4 regions of the Edwardsiella tarda ATCC 15947 genome follow, and region 1 is predicted to be linked to each of the others. Evidence: predicted binding sites of a transcription regulator. Region 1 holds the regulator's gene; each other region holds the start of a gene.
What was found. The regulator PhoB, encoded in region 1, activates phosphate uptake and scavenging genes when phosphate is short. The targets are predictions, from matches to a motif close to CTGTCATAAAACTGNCNNAT.

Region 1 (7,881 bases):
GGTGCCGGGGATCCCTGGCGTGAGCGACAACATCAGCGCCATCAGCATCGTGGATCGCTTCCTGGAGCATGCGCGGGTCTATGTCTTCGACAACCACGGCGATCCGCAGGTCTTCCTCTCTTCCGCCGACTGGATGACGCGCAACATCGATTACCGCATCGAGGTGGGGGTACGCCTACTCGATCCACAGCTGCGGCAACGGGTGCTGGAACTGCTGGAGCTGCAATTCAGCGATACGGTCAAGGCGCGCTACCTCGATCGCGAACTCAGTAACCGCCGGGTGCCGCGCGGCAATCGCCGCAAGGTGCGTTCGCAACTGGCGATCTACGACTACATCCGGGCGCTGGAATCCGCCGACGCTCAACGGGCGCAGGCACTCCTCGCTGCCCCAACTCATGACTAAACCGGACTGCCGCCTATGCCGCTGATTCCCTCTTCGCCCCGTCCGCAGGAGATCGCCGCCGTCGATCTCGGCTCTAACAGCTTTCACATGGTGATCGCCCGCGTCGTCAACGGCGCGCTACAAATCCTGGGACGGCTCAAGCAGCGCGTCCACCTCGCCGATGGCTTGGATGATCAGCAGCGACTGAGTGAGGAGTCGATGGCACGCGGCTTGGCCTGCCTGGCGCTGTTCGCCGAACGCCTACAGGGCTTCCCGGCGGAGAACGTCTGCATCGTCGGTACCCATGCCCTGCGGCAGGCGGATAACGCCCAAGAGTTTCTTAAACGCGCCGCCAAGGTGATCCCCTACCCCATCGAGATCATCTCCGGCCATGAGGAGGCGCGCCTGATCTTTATGGGCGTCGCCCACACGCAGCCGGAGAAGGGCCGCAAGCTGGTCATCGACATCGGCGGGGGGTCGACGGAGATGGTGATCGGCGAAGACTTTGATCCGCTGCTGGTCGAGAGCCGGCGTATGGGCTGCGTCAGCTTCGCCCAACAGTTCTTCGCCGGTGGGGTGATTACCCCCGCCAACTTCCAGCGTGCCCGTCTGGCGGCGGCGCAGAAGCTGGAGAATATGGCCTGGCAGTATCGCATTCAGGGGTGGAATGCCGCGTTGGGTGCCTCCGGTTCGATCAAGGCGGCCTATGAGGTGCTGGTGGCGATGGGCGAGAAGGATGGGTTAATCACCCCGGCGCGGCTGGCGATGTTGTGCGACGAGGTGCTGCGCTACCCACGGGTCGATGCGCTGCGCCTACCCGGCCTCTCCGAGGAGCGGCGCCAGGTCTTCGTCCCCGGCCTCGCCATCCTCTGCGGCGTGTTCGATGCCTTGGCGATCAAACAGTTGCGCCTGTCTGACGGCGCACTGCGCGAAGGGGTGTTGTATGAGATGGAGGGGCGCTTCCGCCACCAGGATATCCGGAGCCGTACCGCGCATAGCCTGGCGGAGCACTACAACATCGATCGCGAACAGGCGCAGCGCGTCCAGGCCAGCGTTCGTCAACTGTACGCGCAGTGGATGGCGCAAAACCCGCGCCTGGCCCATCCACAGCTGGAGGCGTTGCTCAACTGGGCGGCCGCGCTGCATGAGGTGGGCCTGAGCATCAACCACAGCGGCATGCAGCGTCACTCCGCCTATATCTTGCAATACACCAACCTCCCCGGTTTCACTCAGGAGCAGCAGTTGATGCTGGCGACGCTGGTTCGCTGCCAACGCAAGGCATTGCGTCTGGCGGATCTGCCACGCTTCGCCCTGTTCAAGAAGAAGCAGTATCTGCCGCTGATCCAGATCCTCCGCCTCGCGACCCTACTCAATAACCAGCGTCAGGCCACCACACCACCCCAGACTCTCCAATTAGAAACCAGTGGACTCCAGTGGGTGCTGCGCTTCCCCGCCCATTATCTGCGACAAAACAGCCTGATGCAGTTAGATCTGGAGAAGGAGCAAGCTTATTGGCGCGATGTCGAAGGCTGGGGGCTGATCATCGAGGAGTTAACCCCCGCCTAGACGCCGCCGCTGCGTGCACCATTGCCCAGCGAGTCGGATGACGGCCAGCGCCGCTCCCCCCGCCGGGCAGAAAGGGAGGCGGACGCTGAGCCCGCCAAGAGCAAGAGAGGGATGAACCGGCCTCGCCCTGCGGCATCAGCGCGGATCGGCGCTCACCACCAGATGGCTCGGCAGGGTGAAGGCGAAACAGCTCCCCTGGCCTACGATGCTGCTGATCTCCAACTGTGCATCGTGATGCTGCAAGGCATGCTTGACAATCGCCAGCCCCAATCCGCTACCGCCGGTACGGCTCGAGCGGGAACGATCGACACGGTAAAACCGCTCGGTCAGACGGCTCAGGTGCTCGTTGGCGATCCCCGGGCCATTATCACGGACCGTGAAGCGCGCACCCTGCGGCGTACGCTGCCAACTTACCGTGATCTCACTGCCCGGCGGCGTATGATTCAACGCGTTATACACCAAGTTGGAGACCGCGCTACCGAGCTGCTCTTCGTTGCCGCGTACCCGTAGCGTCTCGTCGATGATAAAGCGCAGGGTGTGACGACCGTCGCTGAGGGAGTGCGCCTCGCGCTCCAGCAGATGGAGCCGCGCCGGTACATCCACCAGCGCGTTGAGGTCGATGTGCGGCGCCGCCTCGATACGCGACAACACCAGCAGTTGCTGTACCAGACCATCCATGCGCCGCGTCTGCGCCTGCATGGTGGCGAGCGCCTTCTCGCGCTGGGCCGCCGGCATCTCGTCGCTACCGAACATCTCCAGATAGCCCTGTAACACCGTCAGCGGTGTACGTAACTCATGGCTGACGTTGGCGAAGAAGTTACGCCGCGCGCCCTCCAGCTGACGCGTCTGCGTCACATCACGCGCGATCATCAACAGCTGCCCCTCGCTATAGGGCATCAGCCGAAACTCCATGTAGCGTCCGCTATTTAGGTGCAGCGTCAACGGCTGGCTATAGTCGGCCGAGGTCAGATACGCGCTAAACTCGGGATAACGCAGCAGGTTGCGGATATTCTGACCGTTGTCCTCCGGCCAGCGAAAGCTGAGTAGGTGTTGGGCCAGTTGGTTACACCAGAAGATATTGCCCTCATCGGTCAGCATCACGATGGCATCGGGCAGCGACTCCGCCCCACTACGGAAGCGTTTAATCAACAGCGTCAACTCACGCCGCCGCCGTCGATTGCGCTGCTGCATCTGATACAGCCCATAGAACAAGGGCTCCCAGCTGCCGCGTCCACTCGGGGGGGTCATGCTGCGATCCACCCATAACCAGTGCGAGAGGCGTAATTGGTTCCACCCCTGCCACAGCCACAACAGGCAGAGCGCCAACAGCAGGAACCAGGACCAGTAACCGAACAGCGCACCGAGCAACAAGGCCGGCACACAGCACAAGAGCAGCTCGGCGAGCAGCGTCTTCCAGGATAGTTTATCAAGCACAGTCAGGACTCCATCGCCTGCGGCAATCAGAAACGGGCGGAGAAGCGGTAGCCAGTGCCCCGCACGGTCTGTACCATGCGATCGTGGCCGCTGCTCTCCAACGCCTTACGCAAGCGGCGAATATGGACATCGACGGTACGATCCTCTACATACACGTTAGTGCCCCAGACATGATTGAGCAACTGCTCGCGGCTATAGACGCGCTCGGGATGTGTCATAAAGAAGTGCAACAATTTGAACTCGGTCGGCCCCATCTCCAGCGGCGCCTCATCGGCCATCACCCGATGCGAGACCGGGTCGAGGCTCAACCCCTGTAGGGTGATGGTCTCCTCCAGCGCCATCGGCGAGATGCGGCGCATCACCGCCTTGATACGCGCGACCAGCTCCTTGGGCGAGAACGGCTTGATGATGTAATCGTCGGCCCCCACCTCCAGGCCCCGCACCCGATCCTCCTCCTCGCCGCGCGCCGTCAGCATCATCACCGGAATATCACGCGTGGCCGGTTCACGCTTCAGATGCTTAATCAACTGAATGCCGGAGCCGCCCGGGAGCATCCAATCCAACAGGATGAGGTCGGGATAGGGTTCGCACAGCCGGCTCAACGCACCGTCGTAACTCTCCGCTTCCAGCGGCTGATAGCCGTTCTGCTCTAAAACGAAACTCACCATTTCCCTGATGGGGGTTTCATCTTCCACGACTAAAATGCGTCTGGCCATATCGACTTCCCAGGTAATTGTCATTCGTCCGCAATTATGCGTCATTTTTATGACAGATTTATGAAAAAAGCGTAATGCCGTGTGCCCTCGACGAGGGGTGCCTTGGCGCGCCCCATACCCACCGCGTATACTGAGCGCCATCGCTTCCGCCCGCCCACGCGGGCACGCCACCCGTTGCCAAGGGACTCCATGCGTCTACTCCATACTTCCGACTGGCATCTTGGCCAGCACTTCTACGGCAAGAGCCGGGCCGATGAACACCGGGCATTTCTCGACTGGCTGCAGCAACAGGCCGAGCAGCATCGCGTCGATGCCATCATCGTCGCCGGTGATCTGTTTGATACCGGCACGCCCCCCAGCTACGCCCGCGAGCTGTACAACCGCTTCGTGGTGGCACTCCAGGCGAGCGGTTGCCAACTGATCGTCCTCGCCGGTAACCACGACTCCGTGGCGACCCTCAATGAGTCGCGCGATCTGTTGGCCTGCCTACATACCCAGGTGATCAGCCATGCCCAGCCTGACGACGCGCCGCTGCTGCTCACTCAGCGCGATGGCTCGCCCGGCGCCATCCTGTGTCCGGTGCCTTTTCTCCGCCCGCGCGATCTGCTACGTAGCCAGGCCGGTCAGTCGGCAGACGATAAACAGTTCGCGTTACAGCACGCCATCAGCGAACACTACCAGAACCTGTATCAACGCGCCGTGACGCTACGCCAGACGCTGGGACAGGATCTGCCGATCGTCGCCACCGGTCATCTGACCGCCATCGGCGCCAGTCGCTCCGAATCGGTACGCGACATCTACATCGGATCGCTGGATGCCTTGCCGCTCAGCGCCTTCCCGCCAGCCGACTATATCGCCCTGGGGCATATCCACCGGCCACAGCGTGTCGGCCGCGCCGAGCACATTCGCTACAGCGGCTCGCCGATCCCGCTCAGTTTCGACGAGTTGGGCAGCGCCAAGAGTGTCTGCCTGGTTGAGCTGAACGCCCAGGGATTACAGGCAATCACCCCTCTGGCGGTTCCCCAGAGCCAACCGATGCGCCTGCTGAAGGGGAATCTGGCCGAGATCGGCGCCGCCCTGGAGGCATTACGCGACCAGGCGACGGAGAAACCGATCTGGCTAGACATCGAGATCGATAGCGACGGCTGGCTCAGCGACGCCGAGCGCACCTTGCAGCAGCAGGCGGCGAGCCTACCGGTGGAGATCCTGCTGCTACGCCGCAGCCGAGAGCAGCGCCAACGCGCCTTAACCATGCAGGCGGGTGAAACCCTGAGTGAACTGACGCCCGACGAGGTCTTTAATCGCCGCCTGGCGCTGGAGTCAGAGGGCGATGCGACACAGCAGGCACGCGCGCGGCAACTGTTTCAGCAGGTGTGTCACGAGATCGAACTGGCCCAACCTGGGGAGGCGTCGGCATGAGGATCCTGAGTCTACGCTTTAAAAACATCAACTCGCTGCGCGGCGAATGGAAGATCGACTTCAGTGCCCCACCATTCTGCGACAGCGGACTGTTCGCCATCACCGGCGCCACCGGTGCCGGGAAGACGACGCTACTCGACGCCATCTGCCTGGCGCTGTATCACCAGACGCCACGCCTGGACACCATCTCCGCCAGCCAGAATGAATTAATGACCCGAGGCACCGCCGAGTCGCTGGCCGAGGTCGAGTTCGAAGTCAAAGGGGTCGGCTACCGAGCCTTCTGGAGCCAGCGCCGCGCCAATCAGCGCCCGGATGGGAAGCTGCAGGCCCCCCGTGCCGAGCTGGCTCGCCTCGATGATGGCACCATCCTGTGTGACAAGATCAACGACAAGCTAAAACGCGTCGCCGAACTGACCGGCCTCGACTTTGGCCGCTTCACCAAGTCGATGATGCTGTCCCAGGGGCAATTCGCCGCCTTTCTCAATGCCGATGCCGGTAAACGTGCCGAGCTGTTAGAGGAGCTGACGGGTACCGAGATCTACGGCCAACTCTCCAGCGCCGTCTTCGAACACTTTAAGCAGGCTAAGCTCGAACTGGAAACGCTGCGCGAGCGGGTGGCCGGCGTCGCGTTGCTCAGCGAGGAGCAACGTGCCGCACTGCAAGGTGAGCTGCAACAGGGACAACAGCAGGAGCAGCAGTTAGGCGCTCAGCTCGCGCAGGCGCAACAGCAACAGGCCTGGTTACGGCGCCAACAAGAGCATCGGCAGGCGCTGAGCCAGGCCGAAGCGTTAGCGGCACAGGAACAGCAGCATTGGCTATCGATCCAGCCGCAACTGACACGTCTCGCGCAAGCCGAACCGGCGCTGCGTCTACACCCGCACTACCAAGGGTGGACTCAGGCCGAACAGGATCTACGCCAAGCCGTCGAGCATCAACAGCAACTGGCCGACCAACTCGCGGCACTACACCGCCAGCAGGCCCCCCTGCAGCAGGCATTACAGCAGGCACTCGACGAGCAGCAGTGCTTCCGCCAACGGCGCGACGCGACGCAGACGTTGATTAACCAACAGGTCGTGCCGCTCGATCACGCGCTCGGAAAGCTGGAGGAGGCGGAGCGGCAACGCGCGCAACAGTGCCAAGAGAGCCTCGAGCAACAGCAGCGTCTACACCAGCAGCAACAGCAACTCGCGGCACAACGCCAGGCGTTACAGCACGAATATGATGCCCTGCAACGGCAACGGGCGGCGACGAGTACACATGCCCAATGGAGCGAGCGCCTCGCGCGCTGGCAGGTGTGGTTCGAACAGCGCGCCACCCTGAGCGCCGAGGCACAGCGATACGCGGATCTCCTAGCCCGCCAGGCGGCGGAGGCGAGCGAGATCCAGCGTCAACACGCCGCGCAGCAACAGGCGCTGCACACCCAGCAGCAGGCCGAACAGCAGCTACGCCAGGCTCACCAGGCGCTGGAGGCCGAGCTACAGGCCTGGCAACGGCGCTATCCGCCTGCCCGGCTGGCCAGCGAGCGAGCCGCCCTGCAACGGGGGGATGATGCCCGTCAGCAGTTGATCGCCCTGCAGCCCCTGGCGCAGCAAGAGATCGCCCAAATCGCGACACTCACCTCGCGCCTGGAGGCGCTGCAGCAGGAGCAGCAACAGCTGGCGCAACAGTTGGCAGAGAAACGGCGTCACTACGGCGAAAAGCGCCAGCATCTGCTCGATCTGGAGCGACAGATCGCGCTCCAACAACGCCTCATCACGCTGGAGGCCGAGCGTGCCCATCTGGTCGACGGAGAGCCCTGTCCGCTGTGCGGTGCCACCGAGCATCCCCTGGCGAGCGATGCCCCGCGCCCCTCGCTCGACGAGAGCCAACAACGGCGCGATCGCCTCAGTCAGGAGGTCGAGCGTCTCGGGCAAGAGGGGAGCGCGCTGAGCGAGCGCGACCGTCAGATCAGCGCGCAACACAGCCAGCTGAGCGCCGAACGCCAGCAGCTCAAACAGCGCCTGACGCAGCACCGGGCGCGCTGGCAACAGCACTGCACCGAGATCGCCGTGACGCTGCCTCTCGATGAGGCCACGGCGCTCGCTGACTACCTACAGCAATGTAGTGCTCAGGCGCGCGAGCTGGATCAGCGTCAACACCAAGGCGAGACGCTCGAACAACGCCTTCGCCAGGCACACGATGGTCTGACTCAGGCAAGCCTAAACGTGGCTCAGGCGCAACATGCATTAGGGTTATTGGCCCAACAGCAGCAGGCGTTAACCCGCCAGCAACAAGAGAGCACACAGCAACGACGCACGCTGGCGCAGCAACTGGAGACGCTGCAACGACAGATCAGCGCCGATCTGGACGAATGCGATCTCGAGG
Region 2 (7,881 bases), 1.4 Mb from region 1:
GACCTGACCGAGGTCACCGCTGCCGCTCAGGGTCTCGGTGATCGGATAACCGGCATGTTGAGATAACTCGGTTAAGGCGTGATGCGTCTCATCGGAAATACGCTTCTGCATATCCCCCAAGTTGACGTCGATTAGACCGGTATAAAGATCGGAGTAGTTGACGTCTACGTGGATCAACGAAACCTTCGCGTCGTAGGGGCGTGCCATGGACACGGCTTTTTCGACCAGTATGTTACTTTCCGGGGAAAGGTCTACAGCAACCAGAATGTGTTTATAAGCCATAAGAGCGCTCCTTCCTAAAGCCGGTTAACGGGTATCACAGGTTTCGTCTGCCACGGCGGGCGTGCTGGCGATACCTGTATAATAGCACTGTCCGGATCGTGAGATATGTCATACGGCTCACAGGGTCGTGGTCGCGTTGCTCACCCAGAGAAGACCGTGACCGGAAAGTGTTAGGCTGTGTCCCGCAATGGCGCCTTCGATGCACATACACCCTTGCGGGACATAGCCTAGTAATATGATTAACTCATTTTTTATAAGGATCACCGCAGGGTAAATCAAGCACTGTTTCCCGATTGCGTGCAAAAGTTGATTTACCCCCAAGATAATGCCGCCTCGGACGGCATTTTGACGGCGACTTCGCCGAATATATAATGAAATCTTTAACCTATAGCGTAGTGGATCCGCGCTCGCCAGGGCTGAAAGAAATAATTTTTGTGATCTTCGCACGCGTCGCCGCCAGATTTCCTACACTAATAATTGTACTCCCTCGGGCAGGGAATACCGTCTCTTGATGACAACACCATGGGTCGGCGGCACGCTACGCCGACATTGTCGAGTTCAGTATCGCGTCCTCGGCAGCGTTATGCCGTGAGGATGCCAGGAGGGGGAAATCATGATTAATACCGTCGCACTATTCTGGGCGTTGTTTATTGTGTGCGTAGTCAACATGCTACGTTATTACTCCTCTCTGCGCTCCCTATTGATAGTCTTGCGCGGTTGCGATCCCTTGCTCTATCAATATGTCGATGGCAGTGGTTTCTTTACCAGTCATGGTCAACCGAGTAAGCAGTTACGCCTGGTGCGCTATATCTATGAGCGTCGTTACAACGATCACCATGACGATGAGTTCATTCGCCGTTGTGAGCGGTTACGCCGCCAATTTATCTTGACCAGCGCCCTGTGCGGATTGGTTACCCTCGCCTTGATTGGGTTAGCCATCTGGCACTGACGAAATACGCGCGTTGCCTAACCGAGCGGATTGTTATAGGGTAAAAGGGAATCTTCCATTACGGATATCAATGACTATGTCAGTACAGCGTCGCCTGCTAAACCTACTTCTTCTCCTTAGCACCTAGGGCGGCCTGCTTACACCATCTATTTTCTCAGGGCCGCCGGATGGCGGCCTTGTTGTAGGTAAACCTCAAGACGTACTCCGGCGATTCCCCATCCAGCGGAGTGATGTTATGAGTCAAGTGTTAGACAGCTCACCGGCGGTGAGCCGCGTTCCCCAGTGGTCGTCGCGAGTGGGCCACATCCTGGCCGCCGCCGGATCGGCGATCGGGATCGGTGCCATCTGGAAATTCCCCTATGTGACGGCGACCAATGGCGGCGGTGCCTTCCTGCTGTTGTTCCTTCTGTTTAGCTTTACCCTGGGATTGGCGGTCTTTATGGCCGAGACCCTGCTGGGCAGCCATAGCCGTCAGAGCGTGGTGCAGGCATTCCGCCAGTTGTGCGGGCGTCATTGGGGGTGGGTCGGCTTGCTCGGTATCGTGACCAGTTGGTGCATCTACAGTTTTTATAGTGTGGTCGGCGGCTGGACAGTCGGCTATGCGTTGATGGCGGGGGCCGGGCGCTTGCAGAGCGACCATGCACAGGGATTTCAGGCGCTGTTCAGTCACTATATTAGTCATCCCTATTGGCCAGTCGTGACCCACCTGTTGTTCGCCGCACTGACCGCCTATGTGGTATTGGGCGGGGTACAGCGCGGGGTGGAGAAGGCGGTGAAGGTGATGATGCCGCTGTTGCTGTTGATCATGGTAGCGTTGATCGTCATCGCGTTGACCTTGCCGGGGGCCACCGCCGGCTTACGCCTGTTTCTGTGGCCCGACTTTAGCCATCTGAGCGGAAAAAGCGTCTTGGATGCGTTGGGCTTAGCCTTCTTTTCCCTGTCCGTCGGCCTGGGGATCCATACCACGTATGGTGCCTACTTGCCGAGTAGTGATGGCGTGGCGCGATCCAGCCTGTGGGTGGTGGCGCTCTCTTGTCTGGTCTGTGTGCTGGCCGGTTTGATGATCTTTCCGGCGCTGAGTGCCGCCGGTCTGGATCCGAGCGCAGGACCGGGGCTGACCTTTATGACCATGCCGGTCTTCTTTAGTCATCTGCCTTTTGCCTCACTGTGGGCGTCGGCATTTTTTATCTTGCTGTTGCTGGCGGCACTCTCTTCCTCTATCTCCTTACTGGAGCATATCGTGGCCTTCGCCTGTGGCCGCTGGGGATGGTCGCGCCGTAATGCCACTCTGTTGGTCAGCGCCAGCATCATGCTGGCAGGCATCCCGGTTACACTGTCGTTTGGCCCACTGGCGGATTACACCTGGGCGGGGCGCTCGCTGTTCGACTGGTTGGATTTTCTGACCTCTAACCTGATGATGCCGCTGTTCGCCATCGTCATCTGCCTGCTGTTCGGTTGGTCATCTCGACTGGAAGGGTTGTTGCCGTCGACTCTGTCGCCGCTGTGGCGCCGGGCGTTGCGTTTTACCTGGCGCTATGCGGCTCCGTTATGCATCGGGGTGATCTTGTTACATGGCGTGTGGTAAGAGGGGGCGCTGGGCGTGATCCTGTCGTTGTAGGTATCGCGTCGTACCAGGTGCGCGCCGATGCGCCTGAGGTAAAAAAAAGCCCGTCAATGACGGGCTTAGTCTTCATTAGCGGGCGTTTAGACGACGAAGGTTAACGCCAGCCAGTACAACAGACTGGAAATGACGATCGCCATCGGCAGGGTTAATACCCAGGCCAGCAGGATGTTTTTCACCGTCTTACCCTGCACGCCGCCGCCATCGACCAGCATGGTGCCGGTCACGGCCGAGGAGAGCACGTGAGTGGTGGAAACCGGCATCCCGGTATAGCTGGCGACACCGATGGAGATGGCGGCGGTCATCTGAGCCGACACCCCTTGTGCATAGGTCATCCCCTTCTTACCGATCTTCTCACCGATGGTCGTCGCAACGCGACGCCAGCCGACCATGGTGCCCAGCGACAGGGCCAGTGCGACGGCGACGATGATCCACATCGGAGCATATTCGACGGTCGCCAGCAGATCTTTACGCAGGTCGCCCAGGAAGCGTTTGTTGCTATCGCTGGTTTCCGGCAGTTTGGCGACCTTACCGGCCGTATCGGCCACGCACATCAGTAGGCGACGCATATGGCTGCGTTGATCGACGGTCAGTTGATCATAGTTTTGCAGATCGGCCAGCATACCTTGCGCACTGGCGATGGCGACTTGCGCCCGTGCCGGGTTGCAATGGAAGATCTTGCTGCCCTGTCCCTCTTCACTCGCCGGGATCTCCGGCTCGGTGTTGATGACATGGCTCAGGTCAGCCTGATGTTGGCGATAATACTGATCCAGATGGGTGATGGCATCGCGTGTACGGGCGATGTCATATCCGGTGGCATCCATGTTCATCACGAAGCCCGCCGGGGCGACGCCGATCAACACCAGCATCAGCAGACCGATCCCTTTCTGGCCGTCGTTGGCGCCGTGGGAGAAGCTGACACCAATGGCAGAGACGATCAGGGCGATACGCGTCCAGAACGGTGGCTTGCGTTTGCCGTCGATCTTCTCGCGCTCGGCCGGCGTCATATGGATGCGGCGACGCTTCTTGGTGCCGCTCCAGTAACGACGCAAACACCATACCATGAGACCCGCCAGCAGCAGGCCGACGATCGGCGAGATGATCAATGACAGGAAGATCTCAATCATCTTAGGGATATTGAGGGCATCGACCACCGAGGTGTGCGTCATCAGCGCGTTCGTGAGCGCGATACCGATGATGGCACCGATCAGGGTGTGCGAGCTGGAGGCCGGTAGGCCGAAGTACCAGGTGCCCAGGTTCCAGATGATCGCCGCCAACAGCAGGGAGAACATCATCGCCAAACCATGGGAAGAGCCGACGTTCAGCAACAGATCGGTCGGCAGCAGGTGAACGATGGCATAGGCCACGCTCAGACCGCCCAACATGACGCCGAGGAAGTTAAAAATACCGGACATTACCACGGCGATCTGCGAGCGCAGTGCACGGGTGTAAATGACGGTGGCGACCGCGTTGGCCGTATCATGGAAGCCATTGATGGCTTCGTAGAACAGCACAAACAGCAGTGCGAGGACTAACATTAGGCCAGTATGGAAATCTAGCCCTGCAAAGAGATGTAGCATATGCGTTACGCCAGTTTGTGGACATGAACGCGGCGCATTATCGGCGAGAAGACTGGCCGGGGAAAAGGAAAATATGACGTTTTTTTGATTTGCCGATGACAAAAGGAGGTATGAACTTAAGACTACTCTTAGTATTTCATAAAGTTATAAGCATTATGACAGTAAAAATTTTTTATATCATGATTGGCATTGTAATGGTATTTCTTTGTTTATTCGGCGAGTTACGCCGCTTTTCGCACCAATGTGGCCGATGCGCCGCGAAGCGGCGCATCGGTAGGATTAGAACCACTGACCGAAGCGGTGAATATAGAAACGCTTCATCAGCTGCGTCAGAACGCAATAGCTCAACAGGATGGCGACCAACCACGGGAAGTAGCTCAACGGCAGCGGTTGCAGGCCGATAAAGTGCCCCAGGGGCGAGAAGGGGATGTAGATCCCTAACGCCATGATGACACCGGTGGTCAGCATCACTGGCAGTGCGGCACAACTCTGGATGAAGGGGATCTTCTGGGTGCGCAGCATATGCACCACCAGGGTCTGCGACAGTAACCCCTCGATGAACCAGCCGGACTGGAACAGCGACTCATGGGCGATGCTGTTGGCGGAGAAGACGTACCACATCAGGGCATAGGTGGCGATGTCGAACAGGGAGGAGGTCGGGCCGATCCACAGCATAAAGCGGCCGATGTTTTTGGCATCCCACTTGCGCGGTTTGCGCAGAAACTCCTTGTCCATGCGATCCCAGGGTAGGCTCATCTGTGACAGATCATACAGCAGATTTTGCAGCAAGAGCTGGATGGCCAGCATCGGCAGGAACGGAATAAAGGCGCTGGCCACCAGGACAGAGAACACGTTGCCGAAGTTAGAGCTGGCGGTCATGTTCAGGTATTTGATGATGTTACCGAAGGTCTCACGTCCGGTGATCACCCCCTGTTCCAATACCATCAGATCCTTCTCTAGCAGGATGATATCCGCCGACTCTTTGGCGATATCGGTACCGGTATCGACGGAGATACCGACATCGGCATCGCGCAGCGCCGGCGCATCGTTGATGCCATCACCGAGGAAGCCGACGGTGTGGCCATTATTCTGTAATGCCTTGAGCACACGAGACTTCTGCAACGGACTCAGCTTGGCAAAGACGGTGCGTCGTTCGGCCTCATGTGCCAACTGTTGATCATCCAGTCGCTCGATATCGCTGCCGAGCAGAACCTCACCCGGCTCCAATCCCACCTCTTGGCAGATCTTGCCGGTCACGGTCGGGTTATCGCCGGTCAAGACCTTAACCATAACACCATTTTCGCGCAGAGCGTCGATCGCGGCGGCGGCGGACTCTTTCGGCGGATCGAGGAAGGTTAACAGGCCGCACAGGATCAGATCCCGCTCGTCGGCGATGCTGAGTGGGAAGGCGCAGCCATCGTGACCGAGATCGCGCGTACCGAGCATCAGGACACGGAAGCCTTGACGGTTATACGCCTCGGCCAGGGTTTGCAGCGCGTGGCGGCGTGCCTCATCCAGCGGCAGGATCTGGCCCCGCTCTTCGATATGGCTGGCGATGGCGATCATCTCCTCGACGGCCCCTTTGCAAATCAGGGTATGGTTGCGCTGCTCGTCGCTGACCACGATGGAGAGGCGGCGCCGGCTGAAGTCGAACGGCAGCTCGTCGATCTTGCTGTAGCCCGACATCGCATCGATGGCCGGATTACCCTGTCCACAGCGGATCACCGCCTTATCCATCAGGTTCTTCATGCCACTCTGGTGGTAGCTATTCAGCCAGGCCAGTTGCAAGACACGCGGATTCGCTTGGCCCTGGGTATCCAGATAGTGTTCCAGGATGATGCGATCTTGCGTCAGCGTCCCGGTCTTGTCGGTACACAGCACATCCATGGCGCCAAAGTTCTGGATGGCGTTGAGCCGTTTAACCACCACCTTGCGGCGCGACATGGTGATGGCTCCCTTCGCCAGGTTAGAGCTGACGATCATCGGCAGCATCTCCGGGGTCAGGCCAACGGCGACGGCCAGGGCGAACAGGGCGGCGTCGGTCCAGTCCCCCTTCGTGAAGCCATTGATCAACAGCACGATGGGTACCATCACCAGCATAAAGCGGATCAGTAGCCAGCTGACACTGTTGACGCCGCGATCGAAGGCGGTCTGGGAGCGGGTGCCGACGATGGATTTAGCCAAGGAGCCGAAATAGGTGCGGTTCCCAGTGGCGACCACCACCGCCTTGGCGGTGCCGCTGGAGACGTTGGTACCCATCAGGCAGATATTCGCCAGCTCTAATAGGCTGCCCTCACCGGTACAGGCCTCGCTGGACTTCTCCCGCACATTGGCGGTGACGTCGTATTTCTCGATCGGTAAGGCTTCACCGGTTAGTACGGCCTGACTGATAAACAGATCGCGTGACTCGATCAGTTTGACGTCGGCCGGGATCATATCGCCGGCGGAGAGCAGGATGATATCGCCCGGCACCAGTTGCTGCATCGGGATCTCATGGCATTCGCCCTGGGCGAACGGGTGGGCGCGTCGTAACACGGTGGCGGTGGTGCGTACCATCGACTTGAGCGCCTCGGCAGCCTTGTTGGTGCGGAACTCTTGCCAGAAACGCAGCAGGCCGCTGAGGGAGACCATCACGATGATGATGATCACACCGGTCAGGTCGGTCGGTTCGCCGTGGCGCAGCGGTAACCAGTAATCGGTGACGAAGCTGATCACGGCCAGGGCCATCAATACGTAGATAAAGGGATTGTTGAAGGCCATGACGAACTGAACCAGCGCCGGTGGCGCCTTCTCATGGGCGACCTGGTTGGGGCCATGCAGTTGTAACCGCTCCACGGCATCCGCCGCCTCTAATCCCTGGGTACTGGCGGAGAGCGTGGCCAGCGTGGCATCGAGGCTGACGCGAGCCTCATCGGCGATGGCGTAGTTTTTCTTCGTTTTTTCCCGGCGTCCTTTCTGGATCGCGCTGTTTTGGTCGATCATTTGAGTCATAGAGCTGTACTCTGGGCTGATTTTTAAGCGCACCTTTGCCGCCCGGCGAAAGGTGTGGATAGCTGAAGCAGAAGAGGGAAACGCCAGGCGTGACAAAGCCTGCGTCATGCACGGCGTCTCAGTGCGAGGGTGGCATTACGCCTCCCCGCATCGGCGCTTATGCGCCTGGAGGAAATAGGGCTTGGGTATAGAACAACATGATAACTGTCCGCATTTCACCCGGCGTGTCGGTACACACAAGGCAGATGATTACATTAGGGTATGCAGCAGTTCGAGATGAAGTGTTGCTGCCCGCCTGGGTTCGGCAAGCAGCACATCGGGAAGATGGTCAGCTTGCCAAGGATAAGTGCGTGTTTTCCTGATGACTCTGACTGTCCAATTGACGCTATCTCCCGCGATAAAAAGTGCGCTAACTATAGTTCTGTGCCGGGAGTGTGTAAACCGTACACACTTAAACC
Region 3 (7,881 bases), 1.2 Mb from region 1:
TCATCCAAGACGGCGGTGGGCTATGCGTCGTTGCCGACGGTCAGGTCCAGGCGCATCTGCCATTACCTATCGCCGGTTTAATGAGCTCTTTGTCGGCCGAAGAGATCGCTGAGGTAATCGACCAACTCAAACAGGCTTGCCACGCATGCGGTATGACCTTGAACGAACCCTTCATCCAGATGGCGTTCCTTTCCCTGCCGGTGATCCCGTCACTCAAACTGACTAGCCTCGGTCTGTTCGATGTCGATCACTTCTGCTTTACCGAGGTTCGCATGGACGAGGAGAGCGTTTAAACTAGGCAGAAATCTTGATACGGCGCGGGTGCTTTCCGCGCCGACTGGCCAAAAGGGACGACCATGAGCAGTATCCGCTGTATTCTCTTCGACTGTGACGGAACGCTGGTAGACAGCGAAATCATCTGTAGTAAAGCCTATGTCAGTATGTTCGCGCGCTATGGGATAACGCTATCCCTGGATGAGATCTATCGCGAGTTCAAAGGGGTGAGACTGTATGACATCATCGATATCATCCAACGTCGTCACCCTTTTCACGCCGATCGCGCCGAGATGGAGTCTCACTACCGCGCCGAAGTCGCGCGCCTGTTCGCTAGCGAACTCCAGCCGATCCCACACGCCCACGAGTTATTGAGTCAGATCTGCGTCCCTATGTGTACCGCCTCGAACGGGCCGGTCAGTAAGATGCAAAGCTCACTCGGCGCTACCGGTATGCTGCCATTCTTCGGCGATCATCTGTACAGCGGCTATGATATCCAAAGTTGGAAACCCGAACCGGATCTGATGCACCATGCGGCGCAAAGCATGGGAGTGACGATCGAGGAGTGCATTCTGGTGGATGACTCACCGGCCGGCGCACATGCCGGGATCGCCGCGGGTATTCCGGTCTTCTACTTTTGCGCCGATCCCCATAATCCGCCCATCGATCATCCCCTGGTGACCGCCTTCGATGATCTGCGCCAATTACCCTCGCTATGGCGCCAACGCGGCTGGCAACTGACTCACACCGCCTAGCCTCCTTATAGCGACGAGCCGCCCTGCGATGCAGGGCGGCTCGTCGGTAAAACGTATTGGCCAGATAGGCTTACTGCTCTCGACTTCCGGCTAACAACTGCTCCAGATCGTCGCCACCGATATGGCGGAAATCCTGACCTTTCACATAGTAGAAAATAAATTCGCAGATATTCTGGCAACGATCGCCGATGCGCTCGATGGAGCGGGCACAGAATAACGCCGTCAGGACGCTGGGGATGGTCCGTGAATCTTCCATCATATAGGTCATCAGCTGACGAACGATCCCTTCATACTCCTGATCGACCTTCTTATCTTCCCGATAGATACGAATGGCTTCATGCAAATCCATACGCGCGAAGGCATCCAGTACATCGTGCAGCATCTGCACCGTATGCTGCCCCAATGACTCCAGGCTAACCAGCAACGGTTGATGCTGCTGGGAGAACTTCTCCAACGCGGTACGACAGATCTTATCGGCCACATCACCGATGCGCTCCAGCTCAGAGATAGTCTTGATGATTGCCATCACCAGGCGTAAATCGCTGGCGGTCGGCTGACGCTTGGCAATAATTTTGACACAGGCCTCATCGATGGCGATCTCCATCATATTGACCTTGGCATCTCCCTCGATCACACGACGCGCCAACTCGGCATCCTGATTATGCATGGCAGTAATGGCATCGGTGAGTTGCTGCTCTACCAGGCCCCCCATGCTCATTACCTGAGTGCGGATATGCTCAAGCTCGGCATTAAACTGGCCGGAGGTATGCTTGTTTAAATTCAAATTATCCATATTCCCTTCCTCAACCATCAGCCATAACGACCAGTAATATAATCTTCCGTCTGCCGCTGTGCCGGTGCGGTAAACAGTTTATCCGTATCGCTAAATTCGATCAGCTCACCCAGATACATAAATGCGGTATAGTCGGAACAACGCGCCGCCTGCTGCATGTTATGGGTCACGATCACCACGGTATAATCCTGCTTCAGCTCGGTGATCAGCTCTTCGATGCGACTGGTCGAGATGGGATCCAATGCCGAGCAGGGCTCATCCAGCAGCAGCACCTCCGGACGGATAGCGATGCCGCGCGCGATGCACAGACGCTGCTGCTGACCGCCAGATAGGCTGTAACCGCTCTGATGCAGCTTATCCTTGGTCTCATTCCACAGGGCGGCCTTGGTCAGGGCCCACTGCACACGCTCATCCATATCGGCGCGTGACAGCTTCTCGAACAGACGAACACCGAAGGCGATATTGTCATAGATCGACATCGGGAAAGGCGTCGGCTTCTGGAAGACCATCCCCACCTTGGCGCGCAACAACGCCACATCTTGGCTATCCGTCAGGATGTTCTGACCATCCAACAGGATCTCCCCCTCGGCGCGCTGCTCCGGGTAGAGCTGGAACATCTTGTTAAAGGTACGCAACAGCGTCGACTTGCCACAACCGGATGGGCCGATGAAGGCGGTGACTTTATTCTGTTCAATATCCAGCGAGATATTCTTCAGCGCATGGAATTTACCGTAATAGAAGTTCAGATCGCGTACCTGAATTTTACTGTTGGTCGTGTCTGTCACTACATTACTCATCGTTTTTCTCTCTGTGAGCGGTGCCGCCGTGACGGCACCCCAAAATTAGTATTTTTTCTTGGCGAAAATCACGCGGGCCACGATATTCAGCAGCAAGACACACAGCGTGATCAGCAGTACACCAGCCCAAGCCAGCTGTTGCCACTCCGCAAACGGACTCATGGCAAACTTAAAGATGGTGACCGGCAGGTTAGCCAGCGGCTGCATCATGTCGGTGCTCCAGAACTGGTTGGAGAGTGACGTAAACAGCAGCGGCGCGGTCTCACCGGCGATACGGGCGATGGCCAACAGTACCCCGGTAATAATCCCCGAGACCGACGCTTTTAGGGTGATCGCCGAAATCATCTTCCACTTCGGCGTACCCAGCGCATAAGCGGCCTCACGTAGGCTATCAGGCACCAGCTTCAACATATTCTCGGTGGTACGAATAACGATGGGCACCTGCAACAGCGCTAGCGCAATCACGCCAGCCCAACCGGAGAAGTGCTGCATCTTCGCCACGACGATGGTATAGACGAACAGACCGACGACGATCGATGGCGCAGACAGTAAGATATCGTTAATAAAGCGAGTCACGTTAGCCAACAGACTATTACGGCCATACTCAGCCAGGTAGATCCCCGCCATGATGCCCAGCGGCGTGCCGATCACCGTTGCCCACAGGATCAACAACCCGGAGCCGACGATGGCGTTAGCCAACCCGCCCCCCTCGGTATTCGGCGGTGGCGTCATCTCAGTAAACAGCGCCAACGACATACCATCGATGCCACGGGTGAAGGTAGAGAATAGGATCCATACCAACCAGAACAGACCAAAGGCCATGGTGCCCATCGACAGGCACAGGGCGATGCGGTTCTTCTGCCGACGCCAAGCCTGCATGCGGCGACGAGACTCCGCCAGCTGCTGCGGGTTTTGCACATCCATCGTTGCCATCTTAACGTCCCTCATTTTTCGCCAGGCGCAGGATCATCAGCTTGGACAACGCCAACACGATGAAGGTAATCACGAACAGGATCAGTCCCAGCTCCATCAGCGCGGCGGTGTGCAACCCAGACTCGGCCTCGGCGAACTCGTTGGCCAATGCCGAGGTAATACTGTTACCCGGCATATACAACGAGAAGCTATCCAGCTGGTAGGTATTACCGATAACGAAAGTGACCGCCATGGTCTCCCCCAGCGCACGCCCCAGACCCAGCATGATGCCACCGATCACCCCATTTTTGGTGAAGGGTAAAACGATGCGCCAGATGACCTCCCAGGTGGTACAGCCGATGCCATAAGCCGACTCTTTCATCATCACCGGCGTCTGCTCAAACACATCGCGCATTACCGCCGCGATGTAAGGGATGATCATGATAGCCAGGATCACCCCGGCAGCCAGGATGCCGATGCCGAAGGCCGGGCCAGAAAATAGGGTACCGACGATGGGAATGCCAGCCAGCAATTCACCCACCGGGGTTTGAAAATATTCGGCAAACAATGGCGCGAAGATAAACAGCCCCCACATGCCGTAGACGATACTGGGGATCGCCGCCAACAGTTCGATCGCCACCCCTAAAGGACGACGCAACCAGTTGGGAGCCAACTCGGTCAAGAATAGCGCAATACCGAAACTGACCGGGACGGCAATGATCAACGCGATCAGCGAGGTCACCAAGGTACCGTAGATCGGCACCAAAGCCCCGAACTGCTCTGCTGGCGCATCCCATTCTTTGCTCCACAGGAAGGCGAAGCCAAACTTCTCCATGCTGGGCAGCGCGGCGATGATCAGGGAAACGATGATGCCTCCCAGCAACAACAACGTGATCAGCGCCGCCAGCTTGACCAACAGCGCAAAAATCACATCTCCGAGCTTACTCGGCGCTCTCATCATCGGCTGTTTATTAACGGAAGGCGAATCAGCCATGTCTATCTCTTCTTAAACGATCATGATAGGGCACGCCCGGAAGGGCGTGCCGAAAAATCATCAATACAGGGCGTTACCGCCGCTATCCTTGACGCTCGTCTTCCAGGCCGCGCGGATCTGCTCCACCACGGACGCGGGTAAGGTGGCATAATCCAATGCATTGGCCTGCTTGGCGCCATCGTTATAGGCCCAATCGAAGAACTTCAGTACCTCAGCCGTCTGCTTTGGCTTGGTCGATGCCTTATGCACCAGAATAAACGTCGTCGAGGTGATCGGCCATACATTATCGCCCGCCTGGTTCGTCAGATCCTGAGCGAAAGAGCGGCTCCAATCGGCCCCTTTAGCCGCATTGCTGAAGCTGACCTCCGTCGGGCTAACCGCTTGACCATCAGCAGAAACCAGTTTGGTGTACGCCAACTTATTCTGTTTAGCGTAGGCATACTCGACGTAGCCAATAGAGCCCGGCAGACGCTGGACAAAAGCGGCGACGCCGTCATTGCCCTTACCCCCTAAACCGGTCGGCCAATTCACCGTCGAACCGGCACCAACATCGGCCTTCCATTGCGGATTAACTTTGCTCAAGTAGCTGGTAAAGACGAAAGAGGTACCGGAACCATCCGCACGCCGCACCACGGCAATATTCTGATCCGGCAGTTTAACGCCCGGATTGAGTTTGGCGATCGCCGCGTCATTCCACTTCTTAATCTTACCCAGGTAGATGTCGCCCAGCGTCTCACCATCTAATGTCAACTCACCCGACTTCACCCCCGGTAGGTTCACTGCCATCACGACCCCACCGATCACGGTAGGGAATTGAAACAGACCGTCGGCCGCCAGCTTCTCATCGCTTAGCGGTGCATCGGAGGCACCGAAATCGACGGTGTTCGCGATGATCTGCTTCACGCCGCCTGAAGAACCAATACCTTGATAATTCACTTTGTTACCGGTTTCTTTCTGGTAGGAATCGGCCCACTTGGCATAAACCGGCGCCGGGAAGGTAGCGCCGGCACCTGTCAGGCTCTCAGCGGCGAAGGCCGGGGTGGCACTCAAGGAGACGGTCGCGGCGACAATCCCAGCGACAGCGGTACGCATCAGTTTCATATTCCCTCCAGGGAAGCGTTATCAAGCTAACGTATCAACAATCGGATCAAGTATGGTGCAGGAAGCAAAATAAGGCAGTTTGATGACAGTAAAATGTATGGATTATGACAGTTTTATGACAGTTGATCGTGGGAGGGAGAAGGAGGAGAAGAAGTCAGAGGAGCATCCGAGACGACCACGTTTATGAACGACAGCCCAGTGGCGAGGATAAGCTTCTTATGCAACTTTCTAGACAGTATCACATTTACGATCAGATAATCATCTATCTCTTTGATGATATTGCTAACCATTCATGGGATAATATAAAAATTTTCTATATCATAAGATATGTTTACAGGGTAACTAATAAATGATTCACCAAGATAACGATAAGCAACATATTAAACTGTCTTATGTGACACATTTTTATTGCAATCAGAAAAGTCTTGAATCTATATTTTCTTTGTTGAGAAAGTATGAGCAACTACCGTTATCCCTGCGTAGCGCAATTGAATTTATTATCATCGATGATGGCTCACCGATTTCTTATCAAATTGAAAAGTTTGATTTAAACATTACCTGGCTAAAAATTACTGAAGATATTAAGTGGAACCAAGCCGGAGCGCGCAATCTCGGTGTGACCTATGCAAAGTCAGATAAGATATTGCTCACTGATCTTGACCATGAACTACCCGAAGAGACGTTAAGCTATTTAATTAAAACTAAAAACCCAGGTAGAAATTTTTATAAAATTTATCGCCGCAGCGATGAGCGTGGCCTCTACAAAGGCCATTCCAATCTCTTTTTTATGTCGCGAGCGCGTTTCTTCCGTCACTTTGGCTATGACGAAGAGTTCGCTGGGAATTATGGTGCGGAAGACTATCGCTTTGTTAAATATCACAAATACCATGGTTCTCGACAGAAATATTTGCCTAAAAAGTTTGTCTGTTATGAAAGAAAGTTAGATCGTGAAAAAAGCTATCATAGTCTAGAGCGTGACTTATCGGCGAATACACCGATCGATCGGCAAAAACGGTATGAGTGTGAAAACTATGGCGATGAATATGGGCACAGTCGTATGTTCCTTAATTTTGAATGGCGTATCATCTACCGTCATAATCTATTCCCGGTAACGTTGCCGCAGCAAAAACGTTGGTGGAAACCGCTGTGGTGGTTACGTTATCTCTTCGCTTCGTTAGCCCGCTAACGCACGCTTGCAGAGCGCCACTAAAAAAGGGGATGAATACTCATCCCCTTATCATCACAGACGAAGACTTACTCAACGGTGACAGATTTAGCCAAATTACGCGGCTGATCTACGTCAGTACCTTTGATCAATGCAACATGGTACGAAAGCAGCTGTAATGGGACCGTGTAGAAAATCGGCGCGATCACCTCTTCTACATGCGGCAACGCAATGATACGCATCCCTTCACTTTCGCTAAACCCGGCGCTTTGGGCGGCGAAAACGTACAGCAGACCACCGCGGGCGCGCACCTCTTCAATGTTGGATTTTAGTTTCTCCAACAGTTCATTGTTCGGAGCGACCACCACCACGGGCATATCGGAATCGATCAGTGCTAATGGACCATGCTTCAGCTCGCCAGCGGCGTAGGCTTCGGCATGAATATAGGAGATCTCCTTCAGCTTCAGCGCACCTTCCATCGCGATCGGGTACTGATCACCACGCCCTAAGAACAATGCATGATGCTTATCCAGGAACTCCTCAGCTAACGCTTCGATGCTACGATCCAGCGACAGCATCTGTTCGATACGGCTCGGCAAGGCTTGTAGCGCATGAACAATATCATGCTCGATATCGGCAGCCATACCATGCAGACGACCGATACGCGCCACCAGCATCAGCAACACCGTTAATTGCGTGGTGAAGGCCTTGGTTGAAGCCACACCGATCTCGGTACCGGCACGCGTCATCAATGCCAGGTCGGACTCACGCACCAGCGATGAACTGGCGACGTTACAAATCGCCAGCGATCCCAGGTAGCCGATCGCCTTTGACAGACGCAACGCCGCTAGAGTATCAGCCGTTTCACCGGACTGAGATAGCGTGATGATCAGGCTGTTCTTGCGCACCGCAGACTTGCGATAGCGGAACTCCGACGCGATCTCCACATCACAAGGAATACCGGCCAATGCCTCAAACCAATAACGCGCCACCATGCCAGAATGATAAGAGGTGCCGCAGGCGATGATTTGCACATGCTCCACCTGTGATAACAGGCGATCCCCTGCCTCACCCAGTTCGCTCAGATCGAT
Region 4 (7,881 bases), 1.6 Mb from region 1:
AACGCCTCGGTACGATCCTGCGGCAGGAAACGGGGGGCCGCCGTCAACGCGTCGAGGTACTCGGCGACCAGAGGGGAGTCGAAGACGATCTCCCCGTCGTCGGCGATCAGGGCCGGAACCTTACCCAGCGGATTGACGGCGAGCACGCGTGCGTCGTCGAGATAGGGGTTGTCGCTGACGAATTCGAAGGTGAGCTGCTTCTCCAACAACAGCACAAAGATCTTACGCACAAAGGGACTGGTATAGCTGCCGATCAGTTTCATGCGGGCCTCCGGTTAGCGGGCGGCGCGTGCGCAAAGGGGAAGGGGATGCGCCGCCGTGCTCTAGTATGGCAGAGTTTTGATCGATGAGACTGTGCTCGCGTTGGCGAGAATGCACTCGGCGCGAGTGGGCGGGGGAGCGTGTCGCTGAGGCATGGCGATGATGACGCCCGACCCGCCACAATGCGAGGTGAGGGGAGAGGTGCCGCTATCCCCCCGGTGATGACTTACTGATGCTGCCCCTGCTTCTGCAGGAATTGCACGCCTTTGTCCGGGAAGTCGGTGAATACCCCATCGACGCCCGCCTGGTTGTAGATCACCTCATACAGCTGGTCGACGTTGCTCACGTAGTCCGGCAGCTTATCGGCCCGGATGGCGTAGGGGTGGACTGCCATCTTGTTGGCATGCGCCTCCTTCACCATTTCCGTCAGCTTGATGTCGCCCTTGCGTGAGTCGGCGCTGACCAGCATGTGGTAATCCGGCCCGATGCCGTCGGCATATTGGGCGATCTGTTTCATCGCGCCCGGTTTAAACATCCAGTCGTAGCTGTAGTTGACCCAGGTACCGTCCGGCTTCTTCTCTTGGGTTTCGTTCCAGTCGGTGTAGGCGATCAACTGTACCAGCTTGAGGTTCTGTCCGTTCTTCGGCATCAGCTCATGCTTGATACGTTTGAGCTCGTTGGCATCGAAGCATTGCAGGTAGACGTTGTCATCCTTAGCGCTATAGCCGTACTGTTTGAGGACTTGCAACACCTTGGCGGAGATGTCTTTGCCCTCCTGCTGGTGGAACCACGGCGCCTTGATCTCGGGATAGATGCCGATGTTCTTACCGGTCGAGTGGTTGAGCCCCTGGACAAACTCGATCTCCTCCTCAAAGGTATGCACGCGGAAGTCGGATTTCCCCATCGGGAAGCGGCCCGGATAGCTCTGTACTTTCTTACCCTTTTCGAGATCGAACCCTTCGGTGAATTTGAGGGATTTGATCTCATCTAAGGTGAAGTCGATGGCGTAGTAGCGGCCATCCTTACGGGCTCGGTTGGGGAAGCGCTCGGCGACGTCGGTTACCCGGTCCAGATAGTGGTCATGTAACACCACCAACTGATCGTCCTTGGTCATCACCAGGTCCTGCTCTAGAAAATCAGCGCCTTGGGCGTAGGCCATCGCCTTGGCTGGCAGGGTATGCTCCGGCAGATAGCCGCTGGCGCCACGGTGAGCGATGACCACTTTATCATTCGCGGCATAGGCGCTCATCGCCAAGGTGCCGCCGAGCAGGAGACTGGCTACTATTGCATTAATTTTCATAGAATTATCCTTATCTCTGGTGGGGTTAAGGCTACAAAAAAGGCTGTACCCCGCATGCGCGGCACAGCCTTCGGTTAAGCAGGGCGGCGCATGAGGCGCCGCCGTTGAGGCTTAGGCTCGCTTCTCTGCTTGCTCGCGCAGATGCTGTTTGTGTTCGTTGATCATCACCACCAGCAGCAGGATGACGGCCAGGATGCCGCCGCCGATCATCACCATGAAGCCACCGTTCCAGCCGAAGAAGTCGACGGTGTAACCGACGATGGCGCTGGCGGCCACGGAGCCACCCAGGTAGCCGAACAGGCCGGTGAAGCCTGCCGCGGTACCGGCCGCTTTCTTCGGTGCCAGTTCCAGGGCGTGCAGGCCGATCAGCATCACCGGACCATAGATCAGGAAGCCGATGATGATCATGCAGGCCATATCGACGTTGGGGTTACCTGCCGGGTTAAGCCAGTAAACGATGGTGGCGATGGTGACCAGGGTCATAAAGAACACCCCGGTGGCACCACGGTTACCGCGGAAGACCTTGTCAGACATCCAGCCGCAGATCAGGGTCCCTGGGATACCGGCATACTCGTACAGGAAGTAGGCCCAGGAGGACTTATCCAGCGCGAAGTGTTTCACCTCTTTCAGGTAGGTCGGTGACCAGTCCAGGATGCCGTAACGCAGCAGATAGACGAATACGTTGGCGATGGCGATATACCACAGCAGCTTGTTGGGGAAGACATACTGCATGAAGATCTGCTTGGCGGTCAGCTCCTGCTCCGCCTTGGCGGAGTAGTCGTCCGGGTAGTCGTTCTTATACTCTTCGATCGGCGGCAGGCCGCAGGATTGCGGGGTGTCACGCATCATGGCGAAGGCGAACAGGGCGACCAGGATGGCGGCGAAGGCGGGCATATAGAGTGCGGCATGCCAGTCGTTGAACCAGGCCATCCCCAGCAGGAACAGCAGCGGCGGCAGGCCACCGCCCACGTTATGGGCGCAGTTCCATACCGACACGATCCCGCCGCGCTCCTTCTGCGACCACCAGTGCACCATGGTACGGCCACACGGCGGCCACCCCATTCCCTGGAACCAGCCGCACAAGAACAGCAGCACGAACATCACCATGATGCTGGAGGTGGCCCACGGGACGAAGCCCATCACCAACATCACCACGGCGGCCAGGATCAGGCCGGCCGGCAGGAAGACGCGCGGGTTGGAGCGGTCAGAGACCGACCCCATGATGAATTTAGAGAAGCCGTAAGCGATGGAGATGCCGGAGAGGGCAAAACCGAGATCGCCACGGGAGAAGCCTTGCTCGACCAGGTAGGGCATCGCCAGGGTGAAGTTTTTACGCACCAGGTAGTAAGCGGCGTAGCCAAAGAAGATCCCCATAAAAATCTGCCAGCGCAGACGACGATAGGTCGGGTCTATCTGCGCGTCTGGCAACCGCGACTTATGCGCCGCGGGCTTAAACATGCTTAACATAACTCTCTCCGATGACGTTATTTATTGTTTGTTTGGTCCTAAATCCGCTTCCCCAGTGAAATCGGTTAAGGCACACGCTCATAGGTAAAAAAACAAAATAGGCGCGCCTAGCAGTGAATTATGCCGCCAGATACCCTTTTCGTTTTCATTTTCGAGCGCAGGATAGGCAATTGCGAACAATCAGACTGTGAGAGAGTCCTCATATTGTTACACTTTTATGAAATTGAGCGACAAATTAACCGATTGAGTAAAAAAATAAGGTAATTTGTATGATATATGCGTCTAGCTAGGGTGATATTGATCACATTGATGAGCTTTTATGGTCTTTCTATTTTCGTTTTGTGCGCGTATTTGCTCCTTATCAAACATTTTTAGTCCGCAATATGGCTTACTAAGCGCATTACCACTCTTTGGCTTGGGAGCCACTCATGTTACAGAGCCCCGCATCACAGGAAACTGACGTCGTCATTATCGGCGGCGGCGCCACCGGCGCCGGTATCGCCCGTGACTGCGCGCGCCGCGGCCTGCGTTGTATTCTGCTGGAGCGTCACGACATCGCCACGGGCGCGACAGGCCGTAATCATGGTTTGCTACACAGCGGTGCCCGTTATGCGGTGACCGACGGTGAATCAGCGCGTGAATGTATTGAAGAGAACCGCATTCTAAAACGCATCGCCCGCCACTGTGTCGAGCGCACCGATGGGTTGTTTATCACCTTGCCGGAAGACGATCTGGCCTATCAACCGCGTTTTGTCGAGGCCTGCCGGGCCGCCGGTATCGAGGCGCAGGCCATCGATCCGGCTGAGGCGCTGCGCCTTGAGCCGGCGGCTAACCCGCGTCTGATTGGGGCGGTACGTGTGCCGGATGGCACGGTCGACCCTTTCCGCCTGACGGCGGCCAACATGCTGGATGCGCGCGAACATGGCGCCCAGGCACTGACCTATCACGAAGTGTGTGGCCTGCTGCGCCAAGGCGATCGGGTCAACGGGGTGCGCGTTCTCGACCATAAGTCGGGGCAGCGCTACGACATTCACGCGCAGATCGTGGTGAATGCCGCCGGGATCTGGGGGCAGCACATCGCCGAATACGCCGATCTGCGCATCAAGATGTTCCCCGCCAAGGGGGCGCTGCTGATCCTCGGCCACCGCATCAATAACATGGTGATCAACCGCTGCCGTAAGCCGGCGGATGCCGACATCCTGGTACCGGGCGACACCATCTCGCTGATCGGCACCACCTCGACCCATATCGACTACGATCAGATCGATAACATGCTGGTCACGCCGCAGGAGGTCGATGTCCTGATCCGTGAGGGCGAAAAGTTGGCGCCGAAGCTGGCGGCAACCCGCATCCTGCGCGCCTATGCCGGGGTTCGTCCGTTGGTGGCCAGCGACGATGACCCGAGCGGTCGTAACGTGAGCCGCGGTATCGTGCTGCTCGATCACGCCGCGCGCGATGGGATGGAGGGGTTCATCACCATCACCGGCGGCAAGCTGATGACCTACCGGCTGATGGCCGAATGGGCCACGGATAAGGTGTGCGAGAAGTTGGGCGTCACCACACCCTGTACCACCGCCAGCGAGCCGCTGCCTGGCTCTGAACAGTCGGCTGAAGAGACGCTGCGCAAGGTGATCTCCCTACCGGCGCCGATCCGCGGCTCGGCGGTGTATCGCCATGGCGATCGCGCCGACCGTCTGCTGAGCGGCGATCGGTTGAATAGCAGCCTGGTATGCGAGTGCGAGGCGGTGACCGCCGGTGAGGTCCGCTACGCGGTCGACTCCCTGACGGTGAATAACCTGGTGGATCTGCGCCGTCGTACCCGAGTGGGGATGGGGACCTGCCAGGGCGAGCTGTGCGCGTGCCGCGCCGCCGGTCTGCTGAATCGCTTTAAGGTCACCACGCCGCAACAATCCATCGAGCAGCTCTCTCACTTCCTGAACGAGCGTTGGAAGGGGATCCGCCCGATCGCCTGGGGCGATGCATTGCGCGAAAGCGAATTTACCAGTTGGGTTTATCAGGGGTTGTGCGGTATGGATGCCGTGCCGCCGCAGCGTGGGGAGAATGACGATGAAATTTGATACGGTGATGATCGGTGGCGGTCTGGCCGGTTTGGTGTGCGGCATTCGCCTGGCGGAGGCCGGACAGCGTTGCGCCATCGTCAGCGCCGGGCAGAGCGCGCTGCACTTCTCCTCCGGCTCCTTCGATCTGTTGTCGCGCCTGCCGGATGGTACGGCGGTCACCGAGCCGCGTGCGGCGATCGACGAGCTGCAGCGTCAGGCGCCGCAGCACCCCTATAGCCTGCTGGGCGGCGAGCACTTTTCCCGTTATGCGCTGGAGGCCGAGCGCCTGCTGGAGCGTAGCGGTCTGGCGCTGGTCGGCGATCATCGACGCAACCACCTGCGGGTAACCCCGCTGGGGACCCGTCGCCTGACTTGGTTGAGCCCGAATGAGGTGCCGGTCAGCGATGTGGCGAGCGCGTTGCCGTGGCAACGCATTCTGGTGGCGGGCATCGAGGGATTCCTCGACTTCCAGCCGCAATTGGTGGCGGGTTCCCTACAGGAGCAGGGGGCGCATTGCCAGGTGGTGGAGCTGACGCTGCCGGCGTTGGATCGCCTACGCGCCAACCCGAGCGAGTTCCGTGCGGTCAACATCGCCCGGGTGCTCGACGTGGCGGAGAATCGCCGCCTGCTGGCCGACGAACTCAATCGCCACGCGGCTGACGTTGACGCCATCTTCCTGCCCGCCTGTATCGGGGTGGATTGCGACGATGCCTTGGCGCAGCTACGCGCGGCGGTCTCACGCCCGTTGATGCTGTTGCCGACCCTGCCGCCGTCGGTGTTAGGGATCCATATTCATCAGCAGCTGCGTCGCCGTTTCCAGGCGTTGGGCGGCCTGATCATGCCGGGCGACACGGTGGTGAGTGCCGAGTGTGAGGCGGGGCGCGTGACGCGCCTGTATACCCGCAACCACGGCGACATCCCCTTGCGTCCTCGCCATGTGGTGCTGGCTAGCGGTAGCTTCTTTAGCAACGGGTTACGCGCCGACTTTGCCGGCGTGCGCGAGCCGGTGTTTGGCCTGGAGGTGATCGCGGAGGCCGAGCGTGGCGCGTGGTGCCAGGCATCGATGTTTGCCCCGCAACCCTATCTCCAGTTTGGGGTGCGTACCGACGCCAGCCAACGCGCCCGCGTCGATGGCGCGACCCTGCATAACCTGTATGCCGCCGGCGCCGTGCTGGGCGGTTATGATCCGATCCATCAGGGCTGTGGCGCAGGGGTCTCCCTGCTTACCGCCCTGCACGCCGCGCAACAGATCTTGGCGGAGGAGGCACAATGAGTCTGCCTGCTGACAACAGCTTTGAACAATGCATCAAATGCACCGTGTGCACCACCTACTGCCCGGTGGCGAAGGTTAACCCGGCCTATCCCGGCCCGAAGCAGGCCGGCCCGGATGGCGAGCGCCTGCGTCTGAAAGATCCGCAACTGTATGATGAGGCGCTGAAGTATTGCACCAACTGTAAGCGTTGCGAGGTGGCCTGCCCGTCCGACGTGAAGATCGGCGACATCATCCTGCGCGCCAAGACCCAGTACGGTAATCACAAGCCGAAGCTGCGCGACGCCATCCTCAGCCATACCGATCTGATGGGGACGCTGTCGACGCCGTTTGCACCGTTGATCAACGCCACCACCGGTCTGAAGCCGGTGCGTCAACTGCTGGATAAGGCGTTGAAGATCGACCATCGTCGTGAGCTGCCCAAATACTCCCACGGCACCTTCCGTAGCTGGATGCGCAAGCAGGCGAGCGAGCAGGCACGCTTCACGGAGCAGGTGGCGTTTTTCCACGGCTGCTACGTCAACTACAACCACCCGCAGCTGGGCAAGGATCTGGTGCGGGTATTTAATGCCATGGACATCGGGGTTCAACTGCTGTCGCGCGAGAAGTGCTGCGGCGTGCCGCTGGTGGCCAACGGCTTCATCGAGCAGGCCAAGAAGCAGGCGCGGGTGAACGCCGACTCCCTGAGCGAGGCGGTGTTAGAGAAGGGGATCCCGGTGGTGGCGACCTCGTCGAGCTGTACTTTTATGCTGCGCGACGAGTATCCACATGTGTTGGATATCGATACCACGCCGGTGCGGGATCGGGTGGAGCTGGCGACGCGTCATCTCTATCGCCTGCTCGACGCTGGCCGCACGCTGCCCCTCAAGCCGCTGAATCTGAAGATCGCCTACCATACGCCGTGCCATATGGAACGCATGGGATGGGCGCCCTATACCCTGGCGTTGTTGCAGATGATCCCCGGCGTCGAACTGATCATCCTCGACTCTCAATGCTGCGGGATCGCCGGTACTTACGGTTTCAAGAAGGAGAACTACGAGACCGCCCAAGGCATCGGCGCCGGATTGTTCCGCCAGATCGAAGCCAGTGGGGTGGATCTGGTGGTGACCGACTGCGAGACCTGCAAGTGGCAGATCGAGATGTCGACCAGCAAGCGCTGCGAGCATCCGATCACCCTGCTGGCGCAGGCCTTGGCGTAAGGCTTGATACGCTATTTTCCCCTAACTTGTCATGATAATTTTTGAGTGAGTGTCCCTACTTGGTCTCGGCGGTTGCCGAGACCTTTTTTCTTTCTGGCGCCCGCACCGATAAATGTGGCGGGCGGCGCAGTTACGTCGTCCACTTCCCGATAAAATAAAACATGGTTTTATAAACAAAGGAATGAAAAATCATGTTGACGGGTAATGTTCACTACCTCGCCCAGATGCCCTATCTGCCGGTGGCGATCCGCCAGGCGATCGAGTATGTGATGGCCAACTTCAGCGCGGCGACGCCGGCAGGACGCTATGAGATCGACGCCCAGC

Region 2: pitA (inorganic phosphate transporter PitA) is a predicted target of PhoB. The motif match lies at 4,438-4,457, and genes of this name have one in related genera.
Region 3: pstS (phosphate ABC transporter substrate-binding protein PstS) is a predicted target of PhoB. The motif match lies at 5,728-5,747, and genes of this name have one in related genera.
Region 4: glpT (glycerol-3-phosphate transporter) is a predicted target of PhoB. The motif match lies at 3,233-3,252, and genes of this name have one in related genera.

The regions. Positions count from the first base shown of each region.
Region 1 covers NZ_CP084506.1:2,450,405-2,458,285, forward strand. The annotation lists gene ppk1 (polyphosphate kinase 1) at 1-403, shown strand, start outside; gene ppx (exopolyphosphatase) at 419-1,948, shown strand; gene phoR (phosphate regulon sensor histidine kinase PhoR) at 2,084-3,382, opposite strand; gene phoB (phosphate response regulator transcription factor PhoB) at 3,409-4,098, opposite strand; gene sbcD (exonuclease subunit SbcD) at 4,288-5,517, shown strand; gene DCL27_RS11435 (SbcC/MukB-like Walker B domain-containing protein) at 5,514-7,881, shown strand, end outside.
Region 2 covers NZ_CP084506.1:175,157-183,037, forward strand. The annotation lists gene uspA (universal stress protein UspA) at 1-282, opposite strand, end outside; gene uspB (universal stress protein UspB) at 896-1,231, shown strand; gene DCL27_RS00895 (sodium-dependent transporter) at 1,467-2,816, shown strand; gene pitA (inorganic phosphate transporter PitA) at 2,936-4,432, opposite strand; gene mgtA (magnesium-translocating P-type ATPase) at 4,712-7,423, opposite strand.
Region 3 covers NZ_CP084506.1:3,602,383-3,610,263, reverse strand. The annotation lists gene adeD (adenine deaminase) at 1-293, shown strand, start outside; gene yieH (6-phosphogluconate phosphatase) at 357-1,028, shown strand; gene phoU (phosphate signaling complex protein PhoU) at 1,099-1,821, opposite strand; gene pstB (phosphate ABC transporter ATP-binding protein PstB) at 1,839-2,618, opposite strand; gene pstA (phosphate ABC transporter permease PstA) at 2,664-3,551, opposite strand; gene pstC (phosphate ABC transporter permease PstC) at 3,553-4,524, opposite strand; gene pstS (phosphate ABC transporter substrate-binding protein PstS) at 4,585-5,625, opposite strand; gene DCL27_RS16685 (glycosyltransferase) at 5,975-6,811, shown strand; gene glmS (glutamine--fructose-6-phosphate transaminase (isomerizing)) at 6,880-7,881, opposite strand, start outside.
Region 4 covers NZ_CP084506.1:421,485-429,365, forward strand. The annotation lists gene DCL27_RS02025 (glutathione S-transferase) at 1-263, opposite strand, end outside; gene glpQ (glycerophosphodiester phosphodiesterase) at 488-1,561, opposite strand; gene glpT (glycerol-3-phosphate transporter) at 1,673-3,028, opposite strand; gene glpA (anaerobic glycerol-3-phosphate dehydrogenase subunit A) at 3,457-5,106, shown strand; gene glpB (glycerol-3-phosphate dehydrogenase subunit GlpB) at 5,096-6,361, shown strand; gene glpC (anaerobic glycerol-3-phosphate dehydrogenase subunit GlpC) at 6,358-7,557, shown strand; gene DCL27_RS02055 (YhcH/YjgK/YiaL family protein) at 7,749-7,881, shown strand, end outside.